DNA from 2 places in the Pseudomonas sp. S2_E02 genome. Region 2 is predicted to be linked to the other one. Evidence: predicted binding sites of a transcription regulator. Region 2 holds the regulator's gene; the other holds the start of a gene.

What was found. The regulator sigma-54, encoded in region 2, starts transcription at its own class of promoters, with help from an activator protein. The targets are predictions, from matches to a motif close to ANTGGCATNNANNTTGCTNT.
Positions count from the first base shown of each region.
Region 1: a site for sigma-54 is predicted at 3,132-3,151, ahead of glnK (P-II family nitrogen regulator). Genes of this name have one in related genera too.

Region 1 covers NZ_CP162761.1:4,274,539-4,282,653, forward strand. The annotation lists gene sutA (transcriptional regulator SutA) at 146-472, opposite strand; gene AB4O01_RS19295 (secondary thiamine-phosphate synthase enzyme YjbQ) at 575-1,000, opposite strand; gene AB4O01_RS19300 (ammonium transporter) at 1,216-2,553, opposite strand; gene glnK (P-II family nitrogen regulator) at 2,592-2,930, opposite strand; gene AB4O01_RS19310 (accessory factor UbiK family protein) at 3,344-3,604, shown strand; gene AB4O01_RS19315 (BRO-N domain-containing protein) at 3,964-4,491, shown strand; gene AB4O01_RS19320 (HigA family addiction module antitoxin) at 4,486-4,755, opposite strand; gene AB4O01_RS19325 (N-acetyltransferase) at 5,669-6,121, shown strand; gene AB4O01_RS19330 (hypothetical protein) at 6,156-6,326, shown strand; gene AB4O01_RS19335 (YifB family Mg chelatase-like AAA ATPase) at 6,498-7,991, shown strand; gene AB4O01_RS19340 (aldose 1-epimerase family protein) at 7,988-8,115, opposite strand, start outside.
Region 2 covers NZ_CP162761.1:5,569,581-5,577,695, forward strand. The annotation lists gene AB4O01_RS24815 (class II fumarate hydratase) at 1-277, shown strand, start outside; gene AB4O01_RS24820 (hypothetical protein) at 305-745, shown strand; gene AB4O01_RS24825 (superoxide dismutase) at 747-1,358, shown strand; gene AB4O01_RS24830 (ZIP family metal transporter) at 1,389-2,282, shown strand; gene AB4O01_RS24835 (HPr family phosphocarrier protein) at 2,377-2,652, opposite strand; gene rapZ (RNase adapter RapZ) at 2,668-3,525, opposite strand; gene ptsN (PTS IIA-like nitrogen regulatory protein PtsN) at 3,528-3,992, opposite strand; gene hpf (ribosome hibernation-promoting factor, HPF/YfiA family) at 4,004-4,312, opposite strand; gene AB4O01_RS24855 (RNA polymerase factor sigma-54) at 4,386-5,879, opposite strand; gene lptB (LPS export ABC transporter ATP-binding protein) at 6,067-6,792, opposite strand; gene lptA (lipopolysaccharide transport periplasmic protein LptA) at 6,792-7,337, opposite strand; gene lptC (LPS export ABC transporter periplasmic protein LptC) at 7,324-7,896, opposite strand; gene AB4O01_RS24875 (KdsC family phosphatase) at 7,905-8,115, opposite strand, start outside.

The sequences.
Region 1 (8,115 bases), 1.3 Mb from region 2:
TCAGTCACTGCAATGCTGTAAGACCTACCGCATTCGCGAGCAAGCTCGCTCCCACAAGGGAACTGCATTCACTTCAGCTCATTTATTCCAGGCATGAAAAAGCCCGCAGCGACGGCGGGCCTTTTCAGCAAGCCAGCGGCACGCCTCAGATAGGGCGGCTGCCGTACTTGTTGTCCGGCTTCTTGGGCGGATCGGCGACCACATTGGCCTCCACTTCCTGCACTTTTCCGCCACGCGACAGGAACTCTTCCATGGCCTTGGCCAGGGCGTCGCGTTCCTTGTTCTTGGCTTCAATGCTCGGCAATTCATCTACCGACACCGCGGCCTTGGCTTTGCCTTTGGCAGCCGGGGCCGGCGTATCGTCGCCACCATCGTCTTCAGCAACGTCTTCCGCTGCTGCTTCCAGACCTTCCTCGGCCTCGTCTTCGTCGCCTACTTCGAGGTCGTCGTTTTCCAGATCATCGTCGCTCATGTTCTACCTCATGACTTGCGAAAAGCAGATTAGTTATAGACCAGCTTTGGCAACTGTCGAAAGTCGCCGTTAAAAAATCAGTAACCATTGGTGACCAACGGTTTACGCCCCTTCACCGTGCAAGGTGGCGAGGACTTTTCGGGCACCGCCATGATCACGGTGCTCGCCCAGATAAACGCCTTGCCAGGTTCCCAGTGCCAGGCGACCTGCCGAAACCGGCAGACTGATCTGGCAGCCAAGCACGCTGGCCTTGAAGTGCGCCGGGAGGTCGTCCAGGCCTTCGTCGTTATGCTCATAGCCGTCTGTTCCTTGTGGGATCAGACGATTGAAAAATCGTTCGAAGTCGCGACGTACCGCCGGATCGGCGTTCTCGTTGATGGTCAACGACGCCGAGGTATGCTGCAGCCACAAATGCAACAGACCGACCCGGCACTCCCTGAGTTCAGGCAGCCCTTTGATCAACTCGTCCGTCACCAGATGAAAGCCCCGGGGCCGTGCCCGCAGGGTTATCAGAGTCTGTTGCCACATACAGTTCTCCGCACGTTCGGGGCGCATTCTAGCGCGCTCTGGGAAAAAACAAAGGCCCTAATATTCCTGCAATGATGTAAGCCATTGGCCGTAGAAAAACGCTCGTCGTAAACACGACCAAAGCCGTACGAAAAATCCTTTCAGCTGCTCTCTTTGCGACAAATTCCAGACAAAAAAATGCCCGGCGAACCGGGCAAGTTTTTTGCTGCGCGTACTTACAGGTTGTAGCCGCGTTCGTTGTGCTGTGCCAGATCGAGGCCGACCGATTCTTCTTCCTCGGTCACACGCAGACCCATCACAGCGTCCAGCACCTTGAGGATGATGAAGGTGACGATCGCGGTGTAGATCACCGTGAAGCCGACGCCTTTGCACTGAATCCACACTTGCGCGGCGATGTCGGTCACGGTGCCGAAACCACCCAGCGACGGAGCAGCGAATACGCCGGTGAGGATCGCGCCGAGGATACCGCCGATACCGTGTACGCCGAACGCGTCCAGGGAATCGTCATAACCGAGTTTGCGTTTAAGGGTGGTGGCGCAGAAGAAGCACACCACGCCTGCGGCCAGACCAATCACCAGTGCGCCCATCGGGCCCACGGTGCCGGCCGCCGGAGTAATCGCTACCAGACCGGCAACCACACCCGATGCGATACCCAGTGCGCTTGGCTTGCCGTGGGTGACCCACTCGGCAAACATCCAGCCCAGCGCGGCAGCAGCGGTAGCAATCTGAGTGACCAGCATAGCCATACCGGCAGTGCCGTTGGCCGCCGCAGCGGAACCGGCGTTGAAGCCGAACCAGCCGACCCACAGCATCGCCGCGCCCATCAGGGTGTAACCGAGGTTGTGCGGAGCCATCGGCGTGGTCGGGAAGCCTTTGCGCTTGCCCAATACCAGGCAGGCAATCAGACCAGCCACACCGGCGTTGATGTGCACCACGGTGCCGCCCGCGAAGTCGAGTACGCCCCAGTCCCACATCAGGCCGCCGTTGCCGGACCAGACCATGTGCGCGATCGGTGCATAAACCAGGGTGAACCAGACGCCCATGAAGATCAGCATCGCGGAGAACTTCATCCGCTCGGCGAACGCACCGACGATCAGCGCCGGGGTGATGATCGCGAAGGTCATCTGGAAGGTGATGAACACCGCCTCAGGGAACAGCGCCGCTGGGCCGGTCAGGCTCGACGGCGTGACACCGGCGAGGAACGCCTTGCCCATGCCGCCGAAGAACGAGTTGAAGTTGACGACGCCCTGCTCCATGCCGGTGGTGTCGAACGCAATGCTGTAGCCATAAATGACCCACAGGATGCTGATCAGACCGGTAATGGCGAAGCACTGCATCATCACGGAAAGAATGTTTTTCGAGCGAACCATGCCGCCGTAGAACAGCGCCAGGCCCGGGATGGTCATGAACAGCACGAGGGCTGTCGAGGTGAGCATCCAGGCAGTGTCGCCGGAATTGAGGACCGGGGCCGCCACTTCGTCTGCCGCCATTGCAAGGCTTGGCATTACGATGGACAACAGGGCTCCTAGCCCTGCGAATTTACGCAGAGTCATATTGTTTTCTCCTGGGGCGTTGGGGTTTGTGGCGGCGCTTAGATCGCGTCGGTATCGGTTTCGCCGGTACGGATGCGAATCGCCTGTTCCAGATTGACCACGAAGATCTTGCCGTCACCGATCTTGCCGGTGTTGGCCGCTTTGGTTATCGCCTCGATAACCCGATCCAGATCCTTGTCGTCGATGGCCACGTCGATTTTCACCTTGGGCAGAAAATCGACCACATATTCCGCGCCGCGATACAGCTCGGTGTGACCCTTCTGCCGGCCGAAGCCTTTGACTTCAGTAACGGTAATGCCCTGCACGCCGATTTCGGACAGCGACTCGCGCACGTCGTCCAACTTGAACGGCTTGATGATGGCAGTGACTAGCTTCATGAAACTCTCTCCCGAATTGGTGGACTTGCCCCAGGAAAACAAACCCGACTCAAGTCTAAGCGCAGTGCCTGGCTTTGTAACGCATCGTCGGCCTTACCTGCCCGACTGACGCCAGCTAACCGCTGCCGACGAAACTCCCCGCTCCGTCTGCCGCACTGCATTCGTCACAGCGACTGCATCAGTGCATGGGTCACTACCGACTAAGCAGAAAGCTTGCCATCTCGCCAAATTCCCCTGATTTCAATCCCTTGGCCGCTGCCACAGGCGTTAGCGCGAAAAAGGCCCGACGGTTACGCACAACAACGGTGCGTCGCCGCCCGCCCTCTTGCGCGAAAAGCGTGCATCCATGCCTACATCAGTGACTATAGACACTGCGTGATACACTGCCCGCCACTGTTTACAGGACACATTCCATGCTCGCGCCCAAAGACTTCCTCGACGCCCTGAGCGGCACCGCCTCCCGCCTGTTCAACGGCGACACCCCGCTGCCGAAAGCCGAAATCGAAAGCCAGTTCAAGATGCTGCTGCAGAGTGCCTTCAGCAAACTCGACCTGGTCAGCCGTGAAGAGTTTGATAGTCAGATGGTTGTGTTGGCGCGTACTCGCGCACGCCTTGAGAGCCTTGAAGCCAAGGTTGCCGAGATGGAAGCGAAGCTGACGCCGCCCGCGGAATAATCCGCGCCCCCTGTAGGAGCTGCCGAAGGCTGCGATCTTTTGATCTCCAGCCCTTCAACCATCCCGGCAACGTCCTACAACCTGAATGACCGCCGTCCGATTGCGCCGAAAAGCCCAGGTTTCTAAGCTCACCCGATGCTGAATGTTCAGCAGCGGGTTTGGCGACCCGAACAGCTTAAGGCGCACGACAACCATGATGGCGGCTACATTTACCGCCACATCGTTTCATGGCGGTTGTGCGTGGGAGACCTTCGGGTCTGCCGGGTTCCTTTTGCTCCGGTTCGCCAACCCGCGTACAACTGCCACCCAATCGTTTGGCGACGATTGAGGGCAGCCCCTTAAGCAAGAGGAACTGCTCAATGAATCAAGAAGAGACTTATCTGACCCCGCACATCTTTACCCGCCACAAACTCCCCCTCCACGCCCTCCTCATCCAGAACCAACCCTGGTTCTGCGCCCGAGACCTGAGTCGCCTGCTACACATCTACCTCAACGAACGCATGCTGCGAAAACTCGACCCCGACCAATACCAGACCCGCAAAACCCTGATCCACAATCAAATCGAAAACACCCTGCTGATCAGCGAATCCGGCATCTACGCCCTCCTCGTCTACCACTACTGCCCCGAATACCGAGCGCTACGCGAATGGCTCACCCACCAGGTCATCCCCACCCTGCGCGACGCCCAACACCCCACCACAAGCGAACGCCCACACCTGAGCCTGCTCAGTTGGCCGGACATGTCTTTGAGTTTGTTGCACTGGAATAACCAGCCGTGGATACGGCTGCAGGATGTGCCGTTGATGGTGGTGGAACGGGAACAGACCAAGCGCCCAATGACGGGGCCATGGTGGAAAAGGGCTTCGCGGATGCTGCAATCGCTATAAACCCGCATGCCGGAGCTGGACCCTGCGCAAATCGTAAGTCGATTGCAGATTCATCCAGAACTCAGGCGTAGTGTTGAGATGAGAGGCAAGGCTGATTGCCAGATCGGCGCAGATCCTGAGCTGGCATTTCACAAGCTTTTCGATCTCACTTTCGGGCCATTTCGTGGGCATGGCCAGATCCATGACAGTCATGCCCAACGGCTCCATGAATTCCTTACTCAGAACCTCGCCCGGATGAATCGGGCGCATACCATTGCGGTCCATTGTTCGCCTCCAGAGACTGCGTTGAGTGGCCAAACTGGAGCATCCGACTCCGCGATACAAGACCGTCGAAACCCTTTCGCCGACGTCCTACAACTATTAGGGCATTGCCCTACAAACATCAGAGTCTGCGCCCAGTTACGCAGCCCTTACGCATGTCATTACATTGGCAAACGAAATACGCCCATCAAAATGGAGGTATCTGTGAAGGATAAGAAGAGGAAGGAAAAGCTATTTCAGATTGTTGATTTGCACCTCGAAGCACTCCGTTTGGCTGGGGATATGTCAGCCAACCAACGGCGATTTATTGAAGTTGCTGTTACATGTGGGCCAGCGCTTGAGCCAAGCGGCGCGCTGGCCGGTAGAAGGTCCTGAGTGAAAAATAAAAAAGGCGTCCATAGGACGCCTTTTTTTGTTCGGAGGAATAGTCGCAGCGATTCTTTAGCTCCTGGCTTTACGGCCTTGGGTTCAGAATCCGACAGGCTAGCCCGTCGTCACTACTTCAGAGAAACCAGCTTTCTCTGCTGCCAAAAATGCGGGGGAGCTTTTGCTGGTGCCCAGTCCCGACGAATGCGCAGTTGCAGTCCTCGAACGTGAGGATCCTTCAGTACCGCTCAGGAGTCAAAGCTCATTTACGATCGAGAGCAGCGCAAAACCCTCATCCATGCCGGTATAAGGTATTGCCTCTCCGCCCTCTCACAATCTGAACTGGCCATCTCCAACGTCCTTCACTAACGCAAGCACAGTCCTACGAGGACCGTCCCCTACGTCTGATTACGTAAGCATCAATGCCTTCGATATCGTCTGCAAATTGATCCCACAGAACAAGACGATGCGAAGAAAAGGCAAAGGTACCGAACTTCGAAATCAGACACTCAAATCTGAATCCCGAAAACTCGCACATCAAACAATGTCCATGGACCCAGAAGCCCTGGCAGCTGGAGTTGATGCTCTATCACTCAGGATCGATCCGATTACTCCAGTAGCAATCAACGCATTCCACCAGTGGACCGGCCCCGTTGGGTATCCATGGGACGCTGTTTTGGACTGGAAGACCAAAGATGCAAAAGGGCTGGACTTGGCGTTCTGGTACGAAGAAGAACTGTGCGGACTGTGCTACGCAACGCCGCGAAGAAGCACGATCTGCATGAAAATCGTCCTTTTGCAGGGACACACCTGCAAGACGAATACCTTGCGGGGCTGGATCGCTCCGATGGCATTGCTGACAACAGAGTTCTACGCCCGGAAGCTGGGGTGCACACAAATCGAAGTACAAGAGCCAGATTCAGGTGCCATCCCTTACTATCAAACGCTGGGATTTTATTTTGATACAACCGGTCGCCTTGTCTTTCCATTGGACGACCAATAAGATCGAATCAAGCATCCCGGCACGTGAGGTGTTTATGAAGCAGAAGAAGCAGAAAACCCAACCGGCACGGGTTTCCAAACCGGGTACCGAGGAACTCGGTTTGCCGGACAGAGTTTCAGCCAGTCAGCGGCATTTTCTGAAAGTGGCCGCGACCTATGGCAAGGAAATGGAGCCCGATGGTTGGCTCGCCGGTGGTGGAACCTGAGTACCGCAAAAATGACCGCCAAACAGGCGGTTTTTTTATGCCTGAGGATTAGTGCCTTCAGCAACATCCAGTGAAAGTTCGCCCTTAAAACTGTCCGACCAACGCCCTCTCCCCAGACTACCCTTCAAAAACCCGCAGGAAGCGGCCCCCGATTCAGCTCAAGGAACGACCATGTCCCTCTCCATCGTCCACAGTCGCGCCCAGATTGGCGTGGAAGCCCCCGCTGTCACCGTCGAAGTCCATCTGGCCAACGGTCTGCCGTCGCTGACCATGGTCGGCCTGCCCGAGGCGGCGGTGAAGGAGAGCAAGGACCGGGTGCGCAGCGCGATCATCAATTCCGGGCTGCAGTTTCCGGCGCGGCGGATCACTTTGAATCTGGCGCCGGCGGATCTGCCCAAGGATGGCGGGCGGTTTGATCTGGCGATTGCCTTGGGGATTCTGTCGGCGAGTGTGCAGGTGCCGTGTCTGACGCTGGACGATGTGGAATGTCTGGGAGAGTTGGCATTGTCCGGCGCAGTAAGGGCGGTGCGCGGGGTTTTGCCGGCAGCATTGGCGGCGCGCAAGGCGGGGCGTGCGCTGGTGGTGCCGCGGGCGAATGCCGAAGAGGCCTGCCTGGCCTCGGGGTTGAAAGTGTTTGCGGTGGATCATTTACTGGAGGCGGTGGCGCATTTCAATGGGCATACGCCGGTTGAACCTTATGTCTCCGACGGGCTGATGCATGCCAGCAAGCCTTATCCCGACTTGAATGAAGTACAGGGGCAAGTGGCAGCGAAACGAGCGTTGCTGATTGCTGCTGCTGGTGCCCATAACTTGCTGTTCAGCGGGCCGCCGGGGACGGGTAAGACATTGTTGGCGAGTCGCCTGCCGGGGCTGTTGCCGCCGCTGGCCGAAAGTGAGGCACTTGAAGTGGCGGCGATTCAGTCCGTCGCCAGTGGCGCACCGCTGACCCATTGGCCGCAGCGTCCCTTCCGTCAACCGCACCACTCGGCATCCGGGCCGGCACTGGTCGGCGGCAGTTCGAAACCGCAACCCGGTGAGATTACCCTCGCCCACCATGGCGTGCTGTTTCTCGATGAGCTTCCGGAGTTTGATCGCAAGGTCTTGGAGGTTTTACGCGAGCCTTTGGAGTCGGGTCATATTGTGATTTCCCGAGCCAAGGATCGCGTACGTTTTCCCGCGCGCTTCCAATTGGTGGCGGCGATGAACCCGTGCCCCTGTGGATATCTTGGCGAGCCGAGCGGCAAGTGCTCGTGCACACCGGACATGGTGCAGCGCTATCGCAACAAGCTTTCGGGGCCGTTGTTGGATCGGATTGATCTGCACCTGACGGTGGCGCGGGAAGCGACGGCGTTGAACCCGCAGGTAAAGCCGGGAGAAGACAGCGCCAGCGCCGCAGCGTTGGTGGCCGAGGCGCGAGAACGGCAGCAAAAGCGTCAAGGCTGCGCCAATGCGTTTCTCGATCTGCCGGGATTGAAGCGACACTGCAAGTTATCCACAGTCGACGAAGCCTGGTTGGAGTCGGCCTGTGAGCGTTTAACGCTATCGCTGCGTTCCGCGCACCGGCTTCTCAAGGTCGCCCGCACGCTGGCAGACCTTGAGCAAGTCGATGCAATCAAGCGTGAGCACTTGGCCGAGGCGCTGCAATATCGGCCGGCGACACCTTAATGCTCGGTCAGATCCACCAGCGGCGTCTGCCGCACTTCAGTTTCGCGCCCAGACTGAATCTCGCTCACACGCTTCAAGGCGTTATCCACAGCACCTTTGTCCGCGAGCAGACTGTAGCTGATCT
Region 2 (8,115 bases):
CGAGCTGCTGGCCAATTCCAGCCGCTTGCTCGGCGACAAAGCCATCGTCAGCTTCAAGGTGAACGAGTCGCGCCTTAAAGAAGCGTTGTCGCGCAACCCGATTCTGGTGACCGCGCTCAACCCGATCATCGGTTACCAGAAAGCCGCCGAAATCGCCAAGCAGGCCTACAAGGAAGGCCGTGCGGTAATCGACGTCGCCCTGGAACACACCGACCTGTCGCGCAGCCAACTGGAAGAGTTGCTCAACCCCGAGAAACTCACCGCCGGCGGCGTGTAAACCCTGCAACCGCTTTGGAGGCTCACCATGGAGCACTGGAAACGCACGATCGAACGGGCCAATCGCTGCTTCATGCTCGGCGAACTGATCGACGCCCGTGAGGCTTACCTGCAAGCCCTGGCCCTGGCGCAAGTGTTGTTCGAACGCTGGGCGGATGCCGACGAAGCGGTGGCGGCTTGCGTCATCTCCCACCACAACCTGGCCGATCTGCACTTGCGCCTGAATCAGCCGGAGGAGAGCGCCGAATACCTCTGCGCCATCCATCAACGCTTGTTGCAGACCATGCAGGACGAACGTCAGCGCCTGGCCTTGCGTGAAGCGGCGCTGCGCCAGAGCAGCAAGACTTACGTCGAGCTGTTGAATTTCATCAGCGAGCACGGTGAATACCCGCGCACCCAACGCCTGCTGCATCCGGATACCGGCAATGCGCGCCGCGCGCCGGCCCCCCATCACCATGGAGTCCATTGAAATGGCTTTTACCTTGCCTGCCTTGCCTTACGCCTACGACGCGCTCGAACCGCACATCGATGCGCAGACTATGGAGATTCACTACACCAAGCATCACCAGACCTACATCAACAACCTCAACGCCGCCGTAGAAGGCACTGAATACGCCGAATGGCCGGTAGAAAAACTGGTCGCCAGCGTCAAGGATCTGCCGGAAAAACTCCGTGCGGCAGTGATCAATCAGGGCGGCGGTCACGCCAATCACTCGCTGTTCTGGGAAGTCATGGTGCCAAGCGGCGGCGGCAAACCGGACGGCGCGTTGGCCAAAGCCATCGATGAACAATTGGGCGGCCTCGACAGTTTCAAGGAAGCCTTCACCAAAGCCGCGCTGACCCGCTTCGGTAGCGGCTGGGCCTGGCTGAGCGTGACCCCGGAGAAAAAACTGCTGGTGGAAAGCAGCGGCAACCAGGACAGCCCCTTGATGAACGGCAACACGCCGATTCTCGGTCTCGATGTCTGGGAGCACGCCTACTACCTGCGGTATCAGAACCGTCGGCCGGAATACATCAACGCCTTTTATAACGTGATCAATTGGCCTGAAGTCGCTGCGCGTTATCAGGCTGCGCTGGTTTAAGTCTTCTATAAAAACAATCCAAGGCTGACTATGGGCACTGAAACGCTGGCGATCGGAAGTGGGCGTATGTTTCGTTACGCAGTGGGATCGCTGTTGCTGTTGGCGGGCATGACTTTGCTGGTCGCCCACGGACTGGAATGGCTGAATCTCGAGCCGAGGCTGTTGCGGGCGTTGCAGGGCGGCGCGATCTGCGCCCTCGGCACGGCGCTCGGGGCTGTGCCAGTGCTGGTGATCCGGCGGATGCCGCAGACACTCAGTGATACCTTGCTGGGTTTTGGTGCCGGGGTGATGCTGGCGGCGACGGCGTTTTCGCTGATCGTGCCGGGCATTGCTGCCGCCGAAAGCCTCGGACTGACACCGTGGGGTGCCAGCGGCCTGATCTGCTTCGGCATCATGCTGGGTGCGTTCGGGCTGTATCTGGTCGATCGCAAGGTTTCCGGCGCGTCCCCGGAAATGCTCGTCGGCACCGTCGAGCATCCGGTGATTCCACCACGGATCTGGCTGTTCGTGTTCGCCATCATTGCCCATAACATCCCTGAAGGCATGGCCGTCGGCGTTTCTGCTGGCGGCGGCATGCCGGATGCGGACAGCCTGGCCATGGGTATCGCTTTCCAGGATGTCCCGGAAGGTCTGGTGATTGCGCTGGTGTTGGCCGGGGCGGGGATGTCGCGGGTCAGGGCGTTTCTGATCGGCGCGGCGTCAGGTCTGGTCGAACCGGTGTTTGCGTTGTTATGTGCGTGGCTGGTCAGTCTTGCGCAGGTGCTGTTGCCATTAGGACTAGCTCTGGCGGCGGGGGCGATGTTGCTTGTGGTGACCCATGAAGTGATTCCCGAGTCGCGACGCAATGGTCATGACAAACTGGCCAGTCTTGGCCTGTTGATCGGGTTTTGTCTGATGATGGTGATGGATACGGCGTTGGGTTGAAGCAGAGCAAAAGACCGCAGCCTGCGGCAGTTCCTACAGGGAACGTATTCCAATGCAGGAGCTGCCGCAGGCTGCGATGTTTTGACTTTGGCTGTCAGCCGCCTTCGTCGAAGTAGTTGTTGATCAACGCCACCAGCGCATCCAGCGCCTCCTGATCCTTTTCACCTTCGGTACTCAGATAGATCTTGGTGCCCTTGCCAGCAGCCAGCATCATCATCGCCATGATGCTTTTGCCATCAACCGTGGTCTCTGGTGTACGGCCCACTCTGATCGTGCAATCCGGATACTGCCCGGCCACCCCGACAAACTTGGCCGATGCGCGGGCATGCAGGCCCAGCTTGTTGATGATTTCGATTTCCAGAGCAGGCATCGCGGTGTGAATCCTTTAAGTGAGGTCGCGGTGGCGAACCTGGACGTTCTTCAGGGTTTTCTGCAGGGCCTGACCCAGACGTTCGGTCAGGTAGACGGAGCGGTGATGCCCGCCGGTGCAGCCAATGGCAATGGTGACGTAAGCGCGGTTGCTCGCGGCGAAGCGTGGCAGCCACTTGTGCAGGTAGGTGAAGATGTCCTGAAACATTTCTTCGACCTCCGGCTGTGCCGCCAGGTATTCAGCCACCGGCGCATCGAGACCCGATTGCGCGCGCAGTTCCGGCTTCCAGTACGGATTGGGCAGGCAGCGCACATCGAACACCAGGTCCGCATCCACCGGCATGCCGCGCTTGAAGCCGAAGGACTCGACCAGAAATGCGGTCCCCGGCTCCGGCTGGTTCAGCAGACGCAGCTTGATGGAGTCGCGCAACTGGTACAGGTTCAGATTGGTGGTGTTGATCTTCAGGTCCGCGAGGTCGGCAATCGGGCCGAGCAGGGCGGTTTCATCCTGGATCGCCTCGGCCAGTGAGCGGTTGGCGTTGCTCAGCGGGTGACGACGGCGGGTTTCGGAGAAACGCTTGAGCAGGGTTTCTTCGTCGGCGTCCAGATACAGGACGTCGCACTGGATGTGTTTGGCCCGGACATCTTCAAGCAGTTCGGGAAAGCGTGTCAGGTGGCTCGGCAGGTTGCGCGCATCGATGGACACGGCTACCAGCGGCTGCGCCAGTTCCGTGTGAATCAGCGCGCGTTCGGCCAGTTCCGGCAGCAAGCCTGCGGGCAGGTTGTCGATGCAGTAATAGCCGTTGTCCTCAAGGACATCCAGAGCCGTACTTTTACCCGAGCCGGAACGGCCGCTGACGATGATCAAGCGCATGATTAGTGCCCGTTCTGCTCGTCCAGGACAACCTGATACAACGCTTCATTGCTTGGAGCGCTGCGCAGTTTTTCACGCACTTCCTTGCGATCGAGCATGCTGGCGATCTGGCGCAGCAGCTCCAGGTGCGCATCGGTGGCAGCCTCCGGGACCAGCAAAACAAACAGCAGGTCAACCGGTGCGCCGTCAATGGCGTCGAAATCAATCGGAGCATCAAGGTGCATCAGCGCACTGATCGGTGCTGTGCAACCCTTGAGGCGGCAATGGGGAATGGCGATGCCGTTACCAAAACCGGTGGAACCGAGTTTTTCACGGGCAATCAGTGCCTCGTAGACATCTTGCATCTCCAGATCCGCCACTTCGCGGGCGATCAGGTTGGCAATTTGTTCGAGGGCTTTCTTTTTACTGCCGCCCGGCACGTTCACGAGGGAACGGCCGGGGGTCAGGATACTTTCAAGTCGGATCATGGAATGGGGGGTTATCGACCGGTCGCGCCCTGGAGGAGGCTTTGGGTCTTTTCCTTATGCTTTTTGAGTTGGCGATCCAGCTTGTCGGTCAGCAGGTCAATGGCGGCATACATGTCGTCATGCTCGGCATTGGCAACCACTTCTCCGCCGGGAATATGCAAGGTGGCTTCGATTTTCTGCTTCAGCTTTTCGACGCACATCGTGACTTGCACGTTGGTGATCTTGTCGAAATGGCGCTCCAGTCGTTGGAGTTTTTCCTCGATGTAGGAACGCAGAGGTTGGGTCACTTCCAGTTGGTGTCCACTGATGTTGACTTGCATACAGCTTCTCCTTCGTTGCCAGTGCATAAAGCGGCAGGCTGGATAGCCTGCCACTGGAACGCTGTAACGTGGCTTACATCAACCGCTTGCGTTCGCTCGAAGGCGCGATCCCGAGGGATTCGCGGTACTTGGCGACGGTGCGGCGAGCCACCTGAATGCCTTGTGCCTCCAGTAAACCAGCGATCTTGCTGTCACTCAACGGCTTTTTCTGATTTTCCGCGGCAACCAGTTTTTTGATGATCGCGCGGATCGCCGTGGACGAGCATTCGCCGCCTTCGGAGGTGCTGACGTGGCTGGAGAAAAAGTATTTCAGTTCATAAATACCGCGCGGGGTATGCATGAATTTCTGTGTGGTCACCCGGGAAATGGTCGATTCGTGCATGCCGACCGCTTCAGCGATGTCGTGCAGAACCAACGGTTTCATGGCCTCGTCGCCGTACTCCAGAAAACCGCGCTGATGCTCGACGATCTGGGTGGCTACTTTCATCAGGGTTTCGTTGCGGCTCTGCAGGCTCTTGATGAACCAGCGGGCTTCCTGCAACTGATTGCGCATGAAGGTGTTGTCGGCGCTGGTGTCGGCACGGCGGACGAAACCGGCGTACTGGGCGTTGACGCGCAGACGCGGCACCGATTCCTGATTCAGCTCGACCAGCCAGCGCTCGTTGTCCTTGCGCACGATGACGTCAGGGACAACGTATTCGGCTTCAGTGGATTCGATTTGCGAGCCAGGGCGCGGATTGAGGCTTTGCACCAGTTCGATGACCTGGCGCAGCTCGTCTTCCTTGAGCTTCATGCGGCGCATCAACTGGCTGTAATCGCGGCTGCCGAGCAGGTCGATGTAATCGCTGACCAAACGTTTCGCTTCAGCCAGCCAAGGCGTCTTGGCGGGTAGCTGACGCAATTGCAGCAGCAGGCATTCACTAAGGTTGCGCGCGCCGATACCAGCAGGTTCGAATTGCTGAATGCGGTGCAGGACGGCTTCGATTTCATCGAGTTCGATGTCGAGTTCCGGATCGAACGCCTCGAGGATTTCTTCGAGGGTTTCGTCCAGGTAGCCCTGATTGTTGATGCAATCGATCAGGGTGACGGCGATCAGGCGATCGGTGTCGGACATCGGTGCCAGGTTCAGTTGCCACAGCAGGTGGCTTTGCAGGCTCTCGCCGGCGGACGTGCGGGTGGTGAAGTCCCATTCGTCGTCATCGCTGCTGGGCAGGCTGCTGGCGCTGGTCTGATAGACGTCTTCCCAGGCGGTATCGACCGGCAGTTCGTTGGGGATACGCTCGCTCCAGTCACCTTCCTCCAGGTTGTCCACCGTCGGCGCGGTTTCCTGATACGAGGGTTCCTGGATCTCGGTGTTGGGCTTCTGTTCGGCGTTGTCGGCCATAGGGTCGGAATTGTCGAAGTCTTCGCCTTCTTCCTGGCGTTCGAGCATCGGATTGGATTCCAGAGCCTCCTGGATTTCCTGTTGCAGATCCAGGGTCGACAATTGGAGCAGGCGGATGGCCTGTTGCAGCTGCGGTGTCATCGTCAGCTGCTGGCCCATTCTCAAGACTAGCGATGGTTTCATGGCAGGGGCTTAACACCTTATTCGCCGGCGCTATGCGCCATCCACTACAGGGCGCCGGGGCGCCAAACTTAAGCAAATTATATGCCTGAAACTGAAGTGTTTGCCTAGAGCGCTGTAACAATTAAAGCGTATTAATTCCTGCTTGAATCGATACAGCGCCCGGGCGGCGCACCGGGCACTGTTACGCTTACAAGCGGAACTCGTGGCCCAGATACACTTCCTTGACCAGATCGTTGGCCAGGATGGTTTCTGCATCGCCTTCGGCGATCAGTTGACCATCGTTGACGATGTAAGCGGTTTCGCAGATGTCCAGCGTCTCACGGACGTTGTGGTCGGTGATCAATACACCGATGCCCTTGGCCTTGAGGTGGTGGATGATCTGCTTGATGTCGCCGACCGAGATCGGATCGACACCGGCGAACGGTTCGTCGAGCAGGATGAATTTCGGTGCCGTTGCCAGCGCGCGAGCGATTTCCACCCGGCGACGTTCACCACCGGACAGGCTCATGCCAAGGTTGTCGCGGATGTGGCTGATGTGGAATTCCTGCAGCAGGCTTTCCAGCTCCTTGCGACGGCCGGCCTTGTCGAGCTCCTGACGGGTCTCGAGGATGGCCATGATGTTGTCGGCCACCGACAGTTTTCGGAAGATCGACGCTTCTTGCGGCAGATAGCCGATACCGGCCTTGGCGCGACCGTGCATCGGCTGGTGGCTGACGTCCAGATCGTCGATCAGCACGCGACCCTGATCGGCCTGTACCAGGCCGACGATCATGTAGAAGCACGTGGTCTTGCCGGCACCGTTCGGGCCGAGCAGGCCGACGATCTGGCCGCTGTCGATCGACAGGCTGACGTCACGCACGACCTGGCGGCTTTTATAGGCCTTGGCCAGGTGCTGAGCTTTCAGAGTTGCCATTACTGGGTTTTCTCGTCGGTTTTCTTCTTCGGCTGGATCACCATGTCGATGCGCGGACGCGTTTCGGTGACCTTGCTGCCGGTAGCGCGACCAGCGCTGGCCAGTTTCTTCACGGTGTCGTAGACGATTTTCTCGCCCTGAGTGACGTTGCCGTCTTTGTCGACGACCTTGGCCTTGTCGATCAGCACGACGCGGTTTTGCTGGGCATGGTATTGAATCGTCACGCCGTAGCCTTGAACCGGTTTGGTGTCGCCCTGGGTTTGCAACTGCTCGAAATAAGCCAGGTTGCCCACGGAGGTCACCACGTCGATATCTCCATTCGGCGCGCGAGTCATGGTGACGGTGTTGCCTTTAACGATCATCGAACCTTGGGTGATGATCACATCACCTTTATAGGTGGCGATGCCGTTCTTGTCGTCCAGTTGGGCGTCGTCGGCCTGAATGCGGATAGGTTGCTGCTGATCGTTCGGCAGAGCCCAGGCGCTCACGCTTCCCAGTGCTGCGCCCAGACTGAGCAAAATAGGGAGGGTTTTAACGAGCCTCATACTGTCCTCTTACGTTCGATAGCAGGTGTATCCTGCTTTCCTTCAGGTACGCTTTCATTCCAACGCCAGTCGATACACCGCCAGCGCCGTCGATTCTAACGGGTTGCTCGGTCTGCGCATATTCCTGCTGCGGGAACACGGTCATGCGAGTGGACGTGATCAGGATGTCACGCTTCTTTTCATCGGTGCGCGCAACGCGTACCGAGTCGATCAGTTCGACTTCGGTGCCGCCTGAGTTCACTTCACCGCGCTCACTGGTAACGTGCCACGGAAATTCTGTTCCGCGATACATGTTCAGGTCGGGTTTGGTCACGAGCGTGACGTCGGTTGCCTTCACGTGCTCGGCTTTTTCGGACGTCATCTCATACTGCACCTTGCCATCCGGCAGGTATTGCAGGGTATGCGTGTTGGTTGCATACCAGTCGATAGGCGTTTCAACCGAGGTGACCGGTGGTTTGTCGAGAAAGCGTTCCGGGCTGATATTCCAATAGCCGACCGCTGCGAAAATCGCAGCGATGCAGCCGAACAGCAGGAAGTTACGAAATTTTTTGCTGAACATGGTTTGGCTCACAGGTACGCGGCGTTGGCCGCATCGAGGCGGCCCTGGGCGCGCAGGATCAATTCGCAGAATTCGCGGGCGGCGCCTTCGCCACCACGGGCGCGGGTAACGCCATGGGCGTGTTCGCGGACGAAATCGGCAGCGTTGGCCACGGCCATGCCCAAGCCTACCCGGCGAATCACCGGCAGGTCGGGCAGATCGTCACCGAGGTAGGCGACT